One region of the Halomonas sp. hl-4 genome, then DNA from elsewhere that is predicted to be linked to it. Evidence: predicted binding sites of a transcription regulator. Region 1 holds the regulator's gene; the other holds the start of a gene.
The links. Region 1 encodes FliA, which starts transcription of late flagellar genes. Its sites were predicted from a motif close to CTAAAGTTNNNNNNNNNNCNGCCGATA; they were not measured.

Region 1 (7,308 bases):
GGCTTGGATGCACAGCTAGAGCAAGTGCTGGTGCAGGCCATGAACGGCAACGGGGCCATGGAGCCAGGGCTTGCCGAAACGTTGATGACCCAGGCCCAGCAGGCGTTGGAGCGCCACGAAAGCAGCGGCGAGCCGCCGGTACTGGTGGTTCAGCATTCCCTGCGCGCGGTGCTATCGCGGTTTTTGCGCCGTCGCTTGCGCCATATGGCGGTCCTATCACAAGCTGAAATACCTGACGATCGCACCCTGCGGGTGACCACTGTGGTAGGGGGGCGCTAATGCCCGCGCTGCTATTTTTCCTCACGGCTCAGGGGTAATACATGAGTGTTAGACGTTTCGTGGGCGCTAATAGTCGCGATGTAATGCGCCAAGTGCGAGAAGCACTGGGTGACGACGCGCTGATTGTCGCTAACCGCCGCACTGAAGGCGGCGTCGAAATTCTCGCCATGGCGGATGAAGCCGTTGATCATTTCGAACCCTCACCGCCACCGCCTAGCGAGCCGACAGCCACGCCCAAGGACCCGCTCGAAGCGATGAGCGAGCGCTTACTACGCGAGATGCAGGATATGCGCTCGCTGCTCGCCTCCCAGCAAACCGACCACCGCGCGTCGCCCGCCTCAACCGCCAGCGGGGCCGAGCGCTGGCGCCAGCTACTTTGTGGCGTAGGATTTAGTACCGAGTTAGCTGACGACCTTTTGGTAGATTTGCCTACCAGCTTGGCGACGCCAACCGCCGATAGCGAGCAGGGGTTGGCATGGCTTCGCGAGCGACTCATGGCGCGCCTAACCGTTCTCCAGGATGAGCCTGAATTCTTTGATCAAACAGGCATTGTGGCGCTGGTGGGTCCCACCGGGGTGGGTAAGACGACCACCACCGCCAAGCTGGCGGCCCGATTTGTGATGCGCCACGGTACTCGCCCGGTCGCCTTGGTAACCACCGACAGCTTCCGTATCGGCGCCCATGAGCAACTGCGCATCTACGCGCGCTTGCTTGATATCCCCATGTACGCGCTGGATGCGGAACAACCCATCGACGACCTGTTGGGTCGCCTGCAGGGAAAGCAGTGGGTGATTATCGATACCGTGGGAATGAGCCAGCGCGACCAGCGGGTGATCGAACAGATCGCCCACCTGCAGGGCGGTCGTTCCAACGTCAGGTTGGTGCTACTGCTTAATGCCGCCAGTCAGCCGGAAACCCTCGAAGAGGTGGTGCTGCGCTATCGTCAAGCCGCCCGAGCGGCGGGTGCTGAGCTGGATGATTGCATCATCACCAAGCAGGATGAAGCGGGGCGGTTGGCGCCCATCCTGGATATTGTCATGCGCCATGGCATGCGTGTGCTGTTTGGCTCCTATGGCCAGCAGGTACCCGAAGATATGGCGGTGGCTGATCCTGCTGCACTAGTCGACCAGGCGTTGAACACAGCCGCCGCGCAGGTAGGCAGCGCTCCCATGACTACCTCGCCGATTAGCATGCCGCGCTGGTCGCGGGATGTGCTGGGCCAGGGCCGCCGTCTGTCGTCACTGTTTGCCCAGTTGCGCGAGCGGCTGGCGGGCTTTGACCGGCTGGAAGGCGTCTGGGACATCGCCAACTTGCCCAGCGTGTTGCAGGATCAGCGACTGGACGAGCTTCTGGAGGGGTACCCGCCGCCCCAGCGCATGCTGGGCATGACGTGGTCGCCACGCCGCAATGAACGTGGCTGTGATTGGGCAATGCCCGATATAGGGCTCGATGCAGATGGCGCCTGGATGGCGCTGCCCTGGCTACAGCACCGTCAGCCAGCCGGTTGGCAGCCGCGCATGGCAAACTTTAGTGAGCGCGATGGTGTCGCGGTCCATTTATTACCTGCCTTACCCGACAGCGAGGCATTGTCCTGGCTGGAGCGCCAATACTTGACCTGGGTCAGCTTGGCCCCGCCAGCCCTCAGGGTACACTTGCACGGCGAACGCTATGCGCTACGCCAATTGTTTGTGGAAAGCACGCTCAACCACCGCGTTAACGTGCGTTTCCGTGGCCAGCCGATGGCCCTGTGGACGGCCTATGCCGAAGTCAGCGATCAAGACGGACGGGAGTTGCTGGCGTGGTACGGCGAAGTGCGCGATCCGGAAAGTGCTAAGGTAGTCACGCGGCGTTATTGGCTTACACCTGCGCGGTTGGGCAATGAGGTGCTGAGCCTGTTGGTGACCCAACTGCAAAGCGAAGGGCTTTCAGCAATGACCCGTCGTGCCTGGCAACAGTTAAAAGATGCCGACAGTGGTGAGGTAAGCCCAGAGGTGCGATTGCTGATGGCCAGTGGTATCGCCGCCGTGGCGGGGCATCTCGACTGCGCTGACGATGAGGCCGCCAGTGCATTGCATAGTGACGTGTTGAACTTGTTGGGCAGCCGTCGGCGGCGGCGCGATACAGCGCTGCTCGATGCTCTGGTGTATGCCTTTATGGCCCGTGATGCGATCCGCCAGCTGGGTGGCGTTCACCGTGAGGGCTTGGTATGAGCGCTCATGACCAAGCCGCCGGGCTACGCAAGTGGGCCGACCTGCAGCGTCAGCAGCGGGGCGATGAAGCGCCCCCTGAGGCAACGGAATCGCCCCGGCCGATGGCCTACCGGTCGCCTGTTGTACCCAGCGCAGCGGCCATGATGCCGCCCGTCGGGCCACCTGTACCGAAAACGCCGTTAATGGTGATTGGGTTGCCCAACGCTGGGCCGGTTCAAGTACGTAAGGTTAGCGCGCGGCTAGGCCAGTGGGCTGCATTGGGACGCGCCTGGGCCAAGGACCCAGCCGACTGGGATATTCGTATTGTGATGCCGGATGCGCCCGAACTGGCACGACTTAGCCAGGATCATCGTCGCTGGGCACTATGGATACACAGCGATGCCGATGCGTTTGGGCGCATGTACCATGTATTGAAACAGCTAAGCCAGCATAACGGCCCGCAGCGTCTACTGGCGTTGCACGAGCCTAATTTGCCCAGGCAAGGTCTGTTGGAAAACCTACAGCAGGCGGCCAAGAACTATTTAGGCATCGAGCTGCTATTGTTGGCCCGCTGAGCGCGGCGAACGCCTGTAAAGCGCCTAATAAACGGGGCTAATTCGCTCATGAAAAGGAACCAAGCATGCTAGGCTATTGGCGTTATGTAATTAGCATTTTGGTACTAGCAGTGGGGACTGGCTCGTTAGCTCAGGCGGCGTCCAGCAGTTGGGTCACGCAAGTGCCGGGGCTTACGGTGGCCATGAGCGACCGCGCCAGCCGCAGTGATACGGCGCGTCCCCCAGCGGGTGTCGCCGCACCGACGGCGGTCATTGAGCGCGTCCAATGGCAATACCAGCATCCCCCCGGGGCAGCGCTTCAGTCCTGGCTATGTCATCCTGAGCGTTGTGTTCCTTTATCAGGGATGCGTGGGGAGACCCGTGCTTTATCAGGGCTAGGTGCGACAACGCCGCTGCATTTTCAGTTTGCGCTACGGCCAGGGCAGCGGCCCGTCAGCATTAAAGGGTTGCAGATGATTATAAATTATCAGTGAGTCAAGGTGGTTTAGCCGCGAGGCAAGAGGATGTATACAGCACAAGGCAGGATCGAACAAAGTGAGCTGATGACGGAGTACATGCCACTGGTAAGACGTCAGGCCTTGACGCTTCAAGTCAGGTTGCCAGCCAGCATTGAGCTGGACGACTTAATCCAGGCGGGCATGATGGGTCTATTAGAGGCCCTAGGACGCTTCGATGCCACTCAGGGCGCTACCTTTGCGACGTTTGCTAGTCAGCGCATTCGCGGCGCCATGGTGGACGAGTTGCGCACCCGCGATTGGTTGCCCCGCAGCGTCCGGCGCTCTGCCCGGGCCGTGGATGAGGCTGTCAGGCGATTGGAGCAATCGCTGGGGCGCGCCCCTGAAGAAGCAGAAATTGCGGCCTCGTTGGATATGCCGCTCGGCGATTATCAGCAACTGCTGCATGACACTAATAGTGGGCAGTTGCTGCCCTTCGAAGAGTTGGTGGCCGATGGCAGTGAGCCGTATAGCCGTGAGGCGAGTAGTTCGCCGTTCGATCATTTGCTAGATGGCCAACAGCGGGAAACGCTAGTGGCCGCCATTGAGGCATTGCCCGAGCGTGAAAAGCTGCTTATGGCGCTGTATTACCAAGAAGAATTGAATTTAAAAGAAGTAGGTGCTGTGTTGGGCGTTACTGAATCACGCGTTTCCCAACTGCATAGCCAAGCGGTGAGTCGCCTGCGCGCAAAGTTAAACGATTCGGCGTAGTCGTGACGGCAAAAACGGCGGGGAACGCGCTGCTGTTTCAACACCCCGCGCTAACGCGTCCCGTATTTAATGCTTTAAGGAGCACGACATGAATCCATCGACGCTGATCGGTATATGTGCCAGCATCCTGCTGTTGGTAAGCGTCTTGTTTTTTACTGCTGAATCGCCGGAAAGCTTCTTCAATTTACCGGGGCTCGCTATCGTGGTCACCGGTACGCTTGCCGCCACCTTTATCAGCTATCCACTTAAAGAAGTGCTCCGTGTGGTGCGTTTGGTCGGGCTTGTCTTTCGCCGCGAAAATACCTATGTGCGTGACGATATCAACGAACTGGTTTCCATGTCGCGGCTATGGTTTAAGGGCGATGTTCGCGCCGTTGAGAGAGAGCTTGAACATACCCGCAACCCGTTTTTACGTACCGGTATCCAACTGGTTATCGCCAACACCAAAGAAGACGAAATCTTCGATATGCTGCGCTGGCGTATTGCGCGGCTAAAAGCGCGCGAGCATGCGGAAGCGCAAATTTTCCGAACCATGGCCACTTATGCACCGGCGTTTGGCATGATTGGCACGCTGGTAGGCCTGGTCAATATGCTGGAAGTCATGGATTCCGGCAATCTTGACGTCATTGGCCCGCGTATGGCGGTGGCATTGCTGACGACCTTCTATGGTATTTTGCTGGCCAATCTGGTGTTCAAGCCTGTCGCGGTAAAGTTGGAGCGGCGCACCGAAGAACGGCTGATTACCATGAATATGGTATTGGAAGGGATTTCACTGATTACCAAGCGCCGGTTGCCTTCCTTTATCGAAGAAACGCTCAATTCGTTCATCGCTAATTACCATGACGAAATCCGTGAACCTGACGTTAAGAAGCCGCGCACCCGCACAAGTGCTGCTGCCAAAGGGTAGCGGCCATGTTAGACAGGGATACGCGACAGACCTTAGAGGCGCCGCTGCTAACGGGTGGAGAGGATGATGGTTGGCTAACCAGCTACCTGGACGTGCTGACGTTATTGCTTACCCTGTTCGTATTGCTGCTTTCTTTGGCCCCGCCCGGCGGTAACGACGAGGGTGCCGCCGGCAGTGTCGCCGAGGTGTCTCCCGGCGCTATCGAAGACCTGCCCCTGGCCACCTTGGCCGCCGGTATCCAGCCGCGGCATAGTGGCGTGCAACCTCGCTTCGACGGCATTCGTATCCCCGGGGTGGACGTATCCCAAGGCCAGGAAGGCGTGACGCTGCGCATCAACGATAGGCTGTTATTCGATAGCGGGCGGGCGCAGCTTACCGGTCAGGGCCGCGATCTCATTGCCAGCCTAGTGGATGTATTGAATGCCTTTGAAGGGCAGGTATCCGTCGAAGGACATACCGACAATGTGCCCATTGCGACCTCGCGCTTCCCATCCAATTGGGAGCTCTCATCAGCTCGTTCCATCGCGGTGGTTCGCCATTTAGAAAGCCAAGGGCTCAATGTTGATCGCATGCGCGCCGTTGGCTATGCCGATACCCAGCCGATAGAAAACAACGCCACGTCGCAGGGACGAGCCGCTAATCGACGGGTTGAACTTGTGCTTAGGCAACCGTCAGCGCGCGAGTAAATAACCTCTTACAACCCTTACGAAGCCTGCTGACACAGGGCCTGCATGCGCGCCAGCGCTTTCCCTGCGCCCTCCAGGCTAAACGTCATATACCAAGGCTCTTCATCGCCTTGATCAAAGCCCAGGAATATCCGCTCACCGTCGCTCATGTCGGCGATTAAAGCGTCGATATCGTTTAAATAAAAGTGGGCATAAAAGCCGTTATCGGCGCGCTCGGTAATAAATTCGGCAACGCTGTTGAGTCGTTCGCGCTCATCGACGCGTAATCGCGCGGGTACCAGATCGACCGCCCGGCTTTCTCCTTGGGCGGCGTCCAGCTCAACGCGCATTTCCAGCCACGGCAAATCGCATACGCCTTGGGTGGCGTTGACGCTCAAGGTGGCATCCGAGTAGCTATGGGTCTCCACCGCACGAAAATGCCGCTCTTCACCGAGGGTCAATGACATTGACTGCCAGTGACCGTGGGCTTGATCGTCTTCGACGTTAAACGATACGGCATAAGCCGATGGCAGCGATAAGACCAACGCCGCGCCAAGCGCGGGGTAAGCAAGTGCTGAATAAAAGCGGGACATTAACGGCATGAACAGGCCCATCATCTGGAAAACCCTTAGCCTATCGTCTGATGGCCAAGGGCAAAAGACTAACGCGCTGATTTTTCTATATATGGTAGAAAAAGTGTGAAAAAACGGCCGATGTAGTGCAAAGTCAAGGCTATACTTCATTTGATTGCCCCGTATAATCGTGCTGATTAACGCGCCATTTCCACCGCCGTGAAGGAGTTTTGCGACATGAGTACTGCTACCCAGGCTATGAACACTTCGAACGATGTCCCACTGCAGGAGCCGTCGCGAGAAATTTGGGACGCTAAATATCGTCTCAAAGATCGTCATAGTCAGCCGGTGGATCAGGACCTGGGCGCAACCTTCGAGCGGGTGGCGAAAGCCCTGGCGGAGGTGGAAGGCGATAAAGCCGATGAGTGGCTGCCCAAATTTCGCTGGGCGTTGGAACACGGCGCGATTCCCGCCGGGCGAATCCTCTCAAATGCCGGCGCTGAAGCCTATAAGCCAGCGGTGAGCCTGATTAACTGCACGGTGTCGCGCACCATTCGCGATTCAATGCGCGATATTCTGGATTCCGTAGTGGACGCGGGCATGACGCTCAAGTCTGGCGCGGGCATCGGCTACGACTTCTCGACGCTGCGGCACAAAGGGGCGTTTGTGTTTGGCGCTGGCGCGGGCACCAACGGCCCGCTGGCGTTTATGGATATCTACGACAAGATGTGTTTCACCGTGGCCTCCGCCGGCGGCCGTCGCGGTGCGCAGATGGGCACCTTCGATGTCGGCCACCCCGACGTGCGTGAATTTATCCAGGCCAAGCGCGAGGCCGGGCGCCTGCGTCAGTTCAACCTCAGTCTGTTGATCACCGATGAGTTCATGGAGGCCGTGAAGCGCAACGCCGACTGGCCGC
Region 2 (7,308 bases), 1.7 Mb from region 1:
ACCATTTCCCGTGCTATTGCCAGAGCCAGCGAGTGACCACAAGTCCGGGTAAGCCAGTACAGCATGGTATCGATCCCGGTTGAGATCCCAGCGCTGGTTAAATAGCGGCCATCTTCGATAAAAATACAATCGCTTTGCACCTTGGCCTTTGGAGCTTTGGTCTGTAACTGTTCGATTAGCGCGTGGTGGGTGGTACAGCGTCGTCCTTCTAATAGGCCCGCGTCTGCCAGCAATAATGTACCCGAGCAAACGGTCATCAGCGTACCCGCATAGCAGGCATTCATCTTGAGCCAAGCGACGCACTCTTGCTGCGCCAATGGCTCAAGGCTATTGCGATACTGCCCTGGAATCAGCAGTAGATGTTGAGGCGGTAGCTGCTCCGGTAACGGGTCAATGCCGCTAAGGGTTAGTGGCCCTAACCACTGCATGGCTGCTTTGGGGCCGATATAGCGCACCTGAACGTCTATCGAGAGCCGGTCTGCACACTGCAAAACCTGAAGCGGGCCAATCAGATCAAGCGGCACCTGGCCGGGCATCATCAGTACTGCAATCCGCAAGGTTGTGACTCTTTCCGATTGCAGCTGGCTATGTCGTTGCTCTTCACTCACACGTATTTTGCCATTCGTTGATCATGTCTTGTGTATTGATAATACGCGCAAAGCGGTCTTCCAGTACCAGTTCGGTGCGCGCCTTAATATCATCGGCTGACCAGGTGATACCGTGGCGCGTCATGGGAAAGGCTAGGGTAGCATCGCTGATAAAGTCGACGCTAAACCCTAAATCCGACGCCACTCGGGCGGTGGTTTCACAGCACTGCTCGGTACGAATACCGCTAATGGCCAGCCGTTCAATGCCGCGCTGCCGTAACCAGCCTTCAAGCGAGGTGTCGGTGAAGGCGTTATGAACCCGCTTATGAAAGCTCACCGCCGCTTCATCATCAAAATCGTCGAGCGGACGAATCAGGCCATTCTCAGGGTCAAAAGTTCCTTGGCTGCCAGGCTCTTCATGCAGAATACGGACAACGGGAATTTTGTTTGCCTGTGCGGCGTTCAGCACTGCACGCTGCTTGGGACGCCATGCCTGAGCCAGCGATTCTACCCAGTAATCGCGGGCGGGGAAGGAGGCTTGGACATCAATTAATAACAAGGCGGTTTTAGGCTGGGTCATGGCTAATCTCATCGTGTTGACGTGAGGCTATAGATTAGCGTTTATATATTTTGCTAACGATGCGTTGCTCGGTCACAAAGGGGACAATTTCGGCCATATGCAGACAATGTCTTCTACTAATAGCACGATAAAGGGGTGATTCTCAGGACCAAGTGAGGTCTATTTCTTCACACAGACAAAAATAGCGTTTCCGGAGGTAGTGTCCCAGGGAATGATTTTGTCGTAATTGTGTTCGAATATATGAACCTCGAAGTAGGGTTCTAAAAGCGTAACTAACTGCGCAAAGCTCACTGCCACCATGGTGTGTTCATCGTTCCAAACCTGCGTGGCGGCGGCGTTGGTTTTTTCAATGCTCAATCTCAATGACTGTTTTTCACCCTGGCCGCTGTAGTGCCAGCCGGAGCGGAAGGTAAACGTATCGTCTGCCCGCTTGGCGGTGTGCTTAACAAACAGGTCGTTATCGATCTGCTGCTTATCTACCCCGTTAAAGTAGAAAACGCCGCCCGTTGTTAAGGCGCGGTGGGCGCTGGCAATGCACGCTTTAAGCTTTTCAATACCGTCGTTGTAGTGGATCGAGTATAAAAAACAGGTGATTAAATCGAGCGGTTCGCTAACCTCGAATGCGCTCATGTCTTGCAGGGTGAACTGAGCTTCCGGGCATCGGCTGGCAGCCATGTCCAGCATTGGTTGATTGATATCCAGTCCGCGGCTGGCGTAGCCAAAATCCATGAAATGGCGCACGTGGGGGCCAGTGCCACAGGCGAGGTCAAGGTGGCGTGAGCCTTCATTACCGAAAAGCTGGTGCAGCCGCCGGATGGCGTTGCTTTGGGCGTGATAGTCGATGTCAGCGCACATCAAATCGTAGTAGCCGGAAAGGTCGGTATAGAGTGCATTGACGGACATGGTCGCCTGAACGGTGGGGAACTTGGGTGGCGCATAGTAAACGAGCGGGGTGGGTTTGAGAAGTAACCCGCTCTATTGGCTGGTGCGTCATGTTTAGAAAAAACGCATAGCGAATCGACGTTATGCGTTTTTTCAGTATTGCGCCCTACCTTGGGATGCCGCACCCTGTGTGTGCGAAGTTATTGTCTGTTTTTTATATTTATTAGATAAATAATAAACATGATCAACGACCCCGCTATAAAGCACCAGACGCCGAGTGTTGCGTAGACCGCAAACATTGGCAGGAACAGGAAACTACCGAAGAAAAAGCACAAGCTGGACAAGATGCCTAGCAGGTTAGGGAGCTGTTGGCGCAGCGTCATTACCATCAATTTATCTCCGGCGTGAACTGAAAACTTACCGATATCCGGTTCCAGCTGTTCATTTCCAGTATGACGCTGGTGAGTTCCATCATACCTTGCTCGCCAAATGCGGTTATTGCGTTTTGATAGTCGTCATCGCTGACCATTTCCTGGCTGATGAGTGTGAGGGCTTCTGCCCAGGCAAGCGCGGCACGCTCTTCTTCATTAAAGCAAGGTGCTTCTCGCCAGGCGGGTAATACGTCCAGGCGCGCCTGGCGTTCGCCATCGTCTCGGGCCTCTTGGCTGTGCATATGCTGGCAGTAACAACAGTGATTGATTTGTGAAACGCGTAAGTTAACCAGGTGAATTATCGTTTTATGAACGGCTGAATCTGACGCGACTTTGCCTAAGGCATGAAGATGCTTAGGTAGGCGAGGGCACAGACGGTAAACGGATTCAGGGGATAGGCGTTGCAGCATGAGAATGCTCCGGTTAATAAGTTGAGAAGCCAGCTTAAAACCGGAAAACCTTCACGCCTTGTAAATTTGCGACAATTTGCGCTTTCGATAAGCTGCTGGGGTTTCATAGGTGAATTTATGAAAGGCGTGAGAAAAATGCGCTTGGTCGAAGTAGCCGCACTGTAGGCCTATTTCCGCGAGGGGAAGGTGGGGATTGTTAACTAACAGCTGGCGGGCATTATACATTCGGGCATAACCCACTAAATGGCCGGGTGAAACGCCTACTTCTTTCTTTAATTTGCGTTCCAGCGTGCGCCGAGTAAATCCCAGGTTGGCCATTAGCTGCTTCGGGGGCAGTTGTAGCCTGCCAATTTCTTCAACCAGGTTTTGAGTACGGCTAGTGCTGGGTGATTGGCATTCCAACTGGCTAAGCAGCCAAGCCTCTAGTAAGGCAAGGCCCTTGGCTGCATTAACCTGGTAAAGACGCTCGACCAGCGGCATCAGGCTATCCAACCAGGGCGGTTTATCATCAATGCCCAATGAGTGATGGGTATCTGAAAACTGTTGTGGCTCCAAGCCCAGCAGAGCAAAGGCACCTGCCGCTTTGAATCGAATGCTTAAACAGGTTTCCGCTGGGTTAAACGTCTCAACCAGGGTGCTTTTATTAAAGCAAAACGTAATAATTGGCTGGGTGCTGGCAAGTTTGATTGTAAGGCTGGAGCCGGCGTCGGGATAGAGCTTTCCTGTTTGGAGTGGAACAACGCTGCCTTGCCCGGCCATAGACCAAAGGCATTGCACCCAAGGGCGAAGGCGTTCGTCGGGTAAGCGCTGCTGCAAATTCAAACAGGCGGCGTTGCTGGGCAGGATAAATAAAGCCATGGCTTCAACACGCTATCGTTGATGAAAAAAGCTTCATCGCATAGCCCTTATTAAACCTTAAAGCCATAAGCTGGGGAAGTGCAGCTACGTTCGCATGAGTAAATAGACCGAACTGATATTGGCAGATCTTACAAATTCCCTAAAGAAACCCCGCCCATTTCCGATAACTCTCTATAGGACGAATTTACACGATCGTTACCCAACGTCATGAGAGCCTGCCATGCCCAACATCTTGCGCTTTATCATTTCGGCGGCGCTGCTGTCTCTCAGCTCGCATGCCTTAGCCAATACCGACGCGGCGGAAGCTGCAGCGCTTGCCTGGTTAGAAGCGATCGATAACGGTAATTTCGAACAAGCCTGGGAAGCGGCGTCGCCGATATTAAAAGCGCCGCTGTCTCAAGGTATGCTGGCCCGCACCATTGAGCTTGTACGCCGGGATTTTGGCAAGGTGTCGTCTCGCCAGAGGATGCGTGCCAGCCGCGAAACGTCTATGCCCGGCGCGCCGAGTGGCGACTATATCGTGTTTACCTTTCAAACCGGCTTCGAGAATAACGAGCGTCGGGTTGAGACCGTTACCCCTCATCTTGAAGACGGTACCTGGCGGGTGAGCGGCTATTACGTGGAGTAGTCTTAATCTGCCAGCTACCAGCGCTGTGCTTTTTTGCACTGCCTGACGATATGCTGCCGCTGTTGCTGAAGGCTTGCCCAGCGATTGGCAGGTAAACCCGCGCGCTCAAGTGCAAGTTGAAGGTCGACGCTTTCAGCAAGTTCGCTGATGGCGTCGCACAGTCGCGTAATTTCTCGTTTTATAAACGGGTAGCTGAGTTTGCCCATGGCCGCCATGGCTTGCCCGTCGCGCGGCAAAAGCTGTTGAGCAAGGTTTATTTCCCGATAGGGATAAAAATGCCAAGTTGTCGACCAATTGAGATTATTTTCCCTATAAGGAAAATAATGGTATGGCAACTAGTGGTATGAACTTCATTCGTGCATCAAGGTTACTGCCCGGCGCGTCTTTCTTCGCCCTAATCATTACGAAACCCACTACAAATGCTACGTTGAAAGTGGAACCTAATGGCGATATCGGTTGTTCAAAAAATATACAAAGGGTCATTTTTGTAAACAGAAATGATGGCGCAATGGTTGCTTGAAAAAGCGGCTCGATAAGGGTTTCAAGGTGCTAGCGCGGGGTGCTGATATGCGAAGCCTTTCATACAAATCCCCTTGGCTGTGGCTATTGCTGGCAGGCGTGCTGATGCTGGCACTGTCGTTCACCTGGCAGGCCATGGCACAAACGTCATCGCGTAACGCCTTGGTTATGAAGGTTGAAGGTGCCATTGGCCCCACCACGAAAGATTATCTTGAGCGCGGCTTGCGCCAGGCCCGCGAGCAGGGCAGCGAAGTGGTCGTGGTTGAATTAGATACGCCTGGCGGCTTGGTTGATACGACCCGCGATATGATCCGTGAAATGCTCAATGCCGATATCCCGGTGGTAATGTATGTCTCCCCTAACGGTGCGCGGGCGGCAAGCGCGGGCACTTACCTGATGTACGGTAGCCACGTGGCGGCGATGTCGCCTTCTACGCATTTAGGCTCTGCCACGCCGGTGCAGATGGGTGGCTCTGGCTTTCCAGGCAGCGCTGATGAAGAAAACGAAGATGCCGATGGCCAGCGTGAAGGCGAGAGTGGCAGCGCAGGCAGCGCCATGGAACGCAAGGTTATGGAAGATGCGGTGAGCTTTATCCGCAGCCTGGCCGAGCGCCACGACCGCAACGCCGATTGGGCCGAAGCGGCGGTGCGCGAGGCGGTAAACCTCACCGCCAGTGAAGCGCTGGAGCAAAACGTTATCGACGTGGTGGCAAGCGATATCGATGACCTGCTGAGGCAAATTGACGGTATGAGCGTGGTCATGGAGCGCGGCGACCATACGCTTGAAACGGCTGACCTCGCCATTGAGCGCTTTGACCCGGATTGGCGCACCCAAATGCTCTCGCTGATTACCAATCCCACCATCGCTTACTTCTTGTTGATCATTGGCTTTTACGGGCTGATCTTCGAGCTTTCAAGTCCTGGAAGCCTATTCCCGGGCACTATCGGTGTTATTTCGTTGCTACTGGCGTTGTTTGCCTTTCAGATGCTACCGATCAATTATGCCGGCCTGGCTCTCGTCCTGGTGGGCTTGGCATTAATGGTGGGCGAGGCGCTAATGCCCAGCTTTGGTGTGCTGGGAGCGGGCGGTATTGCCGCCTTTGTACTGGGCTCGATCATGCTGATGGATGCCGAATATCTCCCCATTTCGCTAACGTTAATCGGTGGCGTGGCGCTGGTGTCCGGCGGGTTGATGTTGTGGACGCTGACGCGCTTTGCAACGCTGCGCAAACGTCCCGCACACACAGGGATGGAGCAGTTGATTGGCGCAAGTGCCATTGCCTTGGAAGACTTTGAGACTCACGGCCATGTGCGCCTGCACGGTGAGCGCTGGAATGCGGTGAGTAATGTACCGATCAAGCAAGGCGATGAGGTGAAAGTGGAGCGCCTTAAGGGCTTGACGGTCTTCGTGTCGCCCCCGTAGCGCCTGCCTGCCGCGGGTTGTATATCACAGACCAATTGCTAGATGAGGTGCTCTATGTTGCTTTCATATTTAGTCCCTGTCGTGCTGGTGGTGTTGCTGGTCGCTGCCTCCATTCGCATTTTGCCGGAATACAAACGCGGCGTGGTGTTCTTCCTGGGCCGTTTCCAGACGGTGAAGGGGCCTGGTCTGGTCATCGTGATCCCCGCCATTCAAAAGATGCAGGTGGTCGATCTGCGGGTGATCACCATGGATGTGCCCGAGCAGGATGTGATCTCTCAGGATAACGTCACGGTGAAGGTCAACGCCGTGCTTTACTTCCGCGTGATTGACCCGGAAAAAGCAATTATTCAGGTCGAGAATTACACCCAGGCGACCAGCCAACTGGCGCAGACCACGCTGCGTTCGGTGCTAGGCAAGCACGACCTGGATGAAATGCTCTCCGAGCGCGATAAGCTCAACGACGATATCCAGGAAATTATCGATACCCAAACCGATGCCTGGGGCATCAAGGTGGCGAATGTCGAGATCAAACACGTGGATCTGGATGAGAGCATGATTCGGGCGATTGCCCGCCAGGCCGAGGCAGAGCGCGAGCGGCGTGCCAAGGTGATTCACGCCGAAGGCGAACTACAGGCTTCCAAGAAGCTGGTTGAGGCAGCCAACGTGATGCAAGAAAACTCCGCCGCGTTGCAGCTACGCTACCTGCAAACCATGAGCGATATGAGCAACAAGAACGCCTCGACGATCTTCTTCCCGCTGCCCATGGACATCATGGAGGCCTTCAAGGATATGAAGGCTAAGCACATGCCGCCCACATCGGGCACAAAACAAGACGACGCGTAAAGGCTCTTTGCGGGTGGAGTAGGGGATTATGACATCACCAAGCCCGCCAGTGCTTGCATGCCTAATGCCACCGCAAGCACTGCCAAACCGGCCACTAAGCTGGTGATAAAGGCATGGCGCTTCCATAGGTGGATGACGCGGCTACCAA

Region 2: a site for FliA is predicted at 3,888-3,914, ahead of CPH17_RS01405 (DUF4019 domain-containing protein). Genes of this name have one in related genera too.

The regions. Positions count from the first base shown of each region.
Region 1 covers NZ_LT907845.1:2,797,868-2,805,175, forward strand. The annotation lists gene flhA (flagellar biosynthesis protein FlhA) at 1-279, shown strand, start outside; gene flhF (flagellar biosynthesis protein FlhF) at 321-2,489, shown strand; gene CPH17_RS13255 (hypothetical protein) at 2,486-3,043, shown strand; gene CPH17_RS13260 (flagellar protein FlhE) at 3,109-3,516, shown strand; gene CPH17_RS13265 (RNA polymerase sigma factor FliA) at 3,547-4,248, shown strand; gene CPH17_RS13270 (motility protein A) at 4,337-5,155, shown strand; gene CPH17_RS13275 (OmpA/MotB family protein) at 5,161-5,841, shown strand; gene CPH17_RS13280 (hypothetical protein) at 5,859-6,422, opposite strand; gene CPH17_RS13285 (adenosylcobalamin-dependent ribonucleoside-diphosphate reductase) at 6,630-7,308, shown strand, end outside.
Region 2 covers NZ_LT907845.1:263,520-270,827, forward strand. The annotation lists gene CPH17_RS01375 (GlxA family transcriptional regulator) at 1-557, opposite strand, end outside; gene CPH17_RS01380 (isochorismatase family protein) at 601-1,167, opposite strand; gene CPH17_RS01385 (class I SAM-dependent DNA methyltransferase) at 1,327-2,070, opposite strand; gene CPH17_RS20345 (YrhK family protein) at 2,250-2,438, opposite strand; gene CPH17_RS01395 (carboxymuconolactone decarboxylase family protein) at 2,438-2,890, opposite strand; gene CPH17_RS01400 (helix-turn-helix domain-containing protein) at 2,942-3,748, opposite strand; gene CPH17_RS01405 (DUF4019 domain-containing protein) at 3,969-4,376, shown strand; gene CPH17_RS01410 (hypothetical protein) at 4,391-4,591, opposite strand; gene CPH17_RS01420 (NfeD family protein) at 4,944-6,317, shown strand; gene CPH17_RS01425 (slipin family protein) at 6,372-7,160, shown strand; gene CPH17_RS01430 (YqaA family protein) at 7,187-7,308, opposite strand, start outside.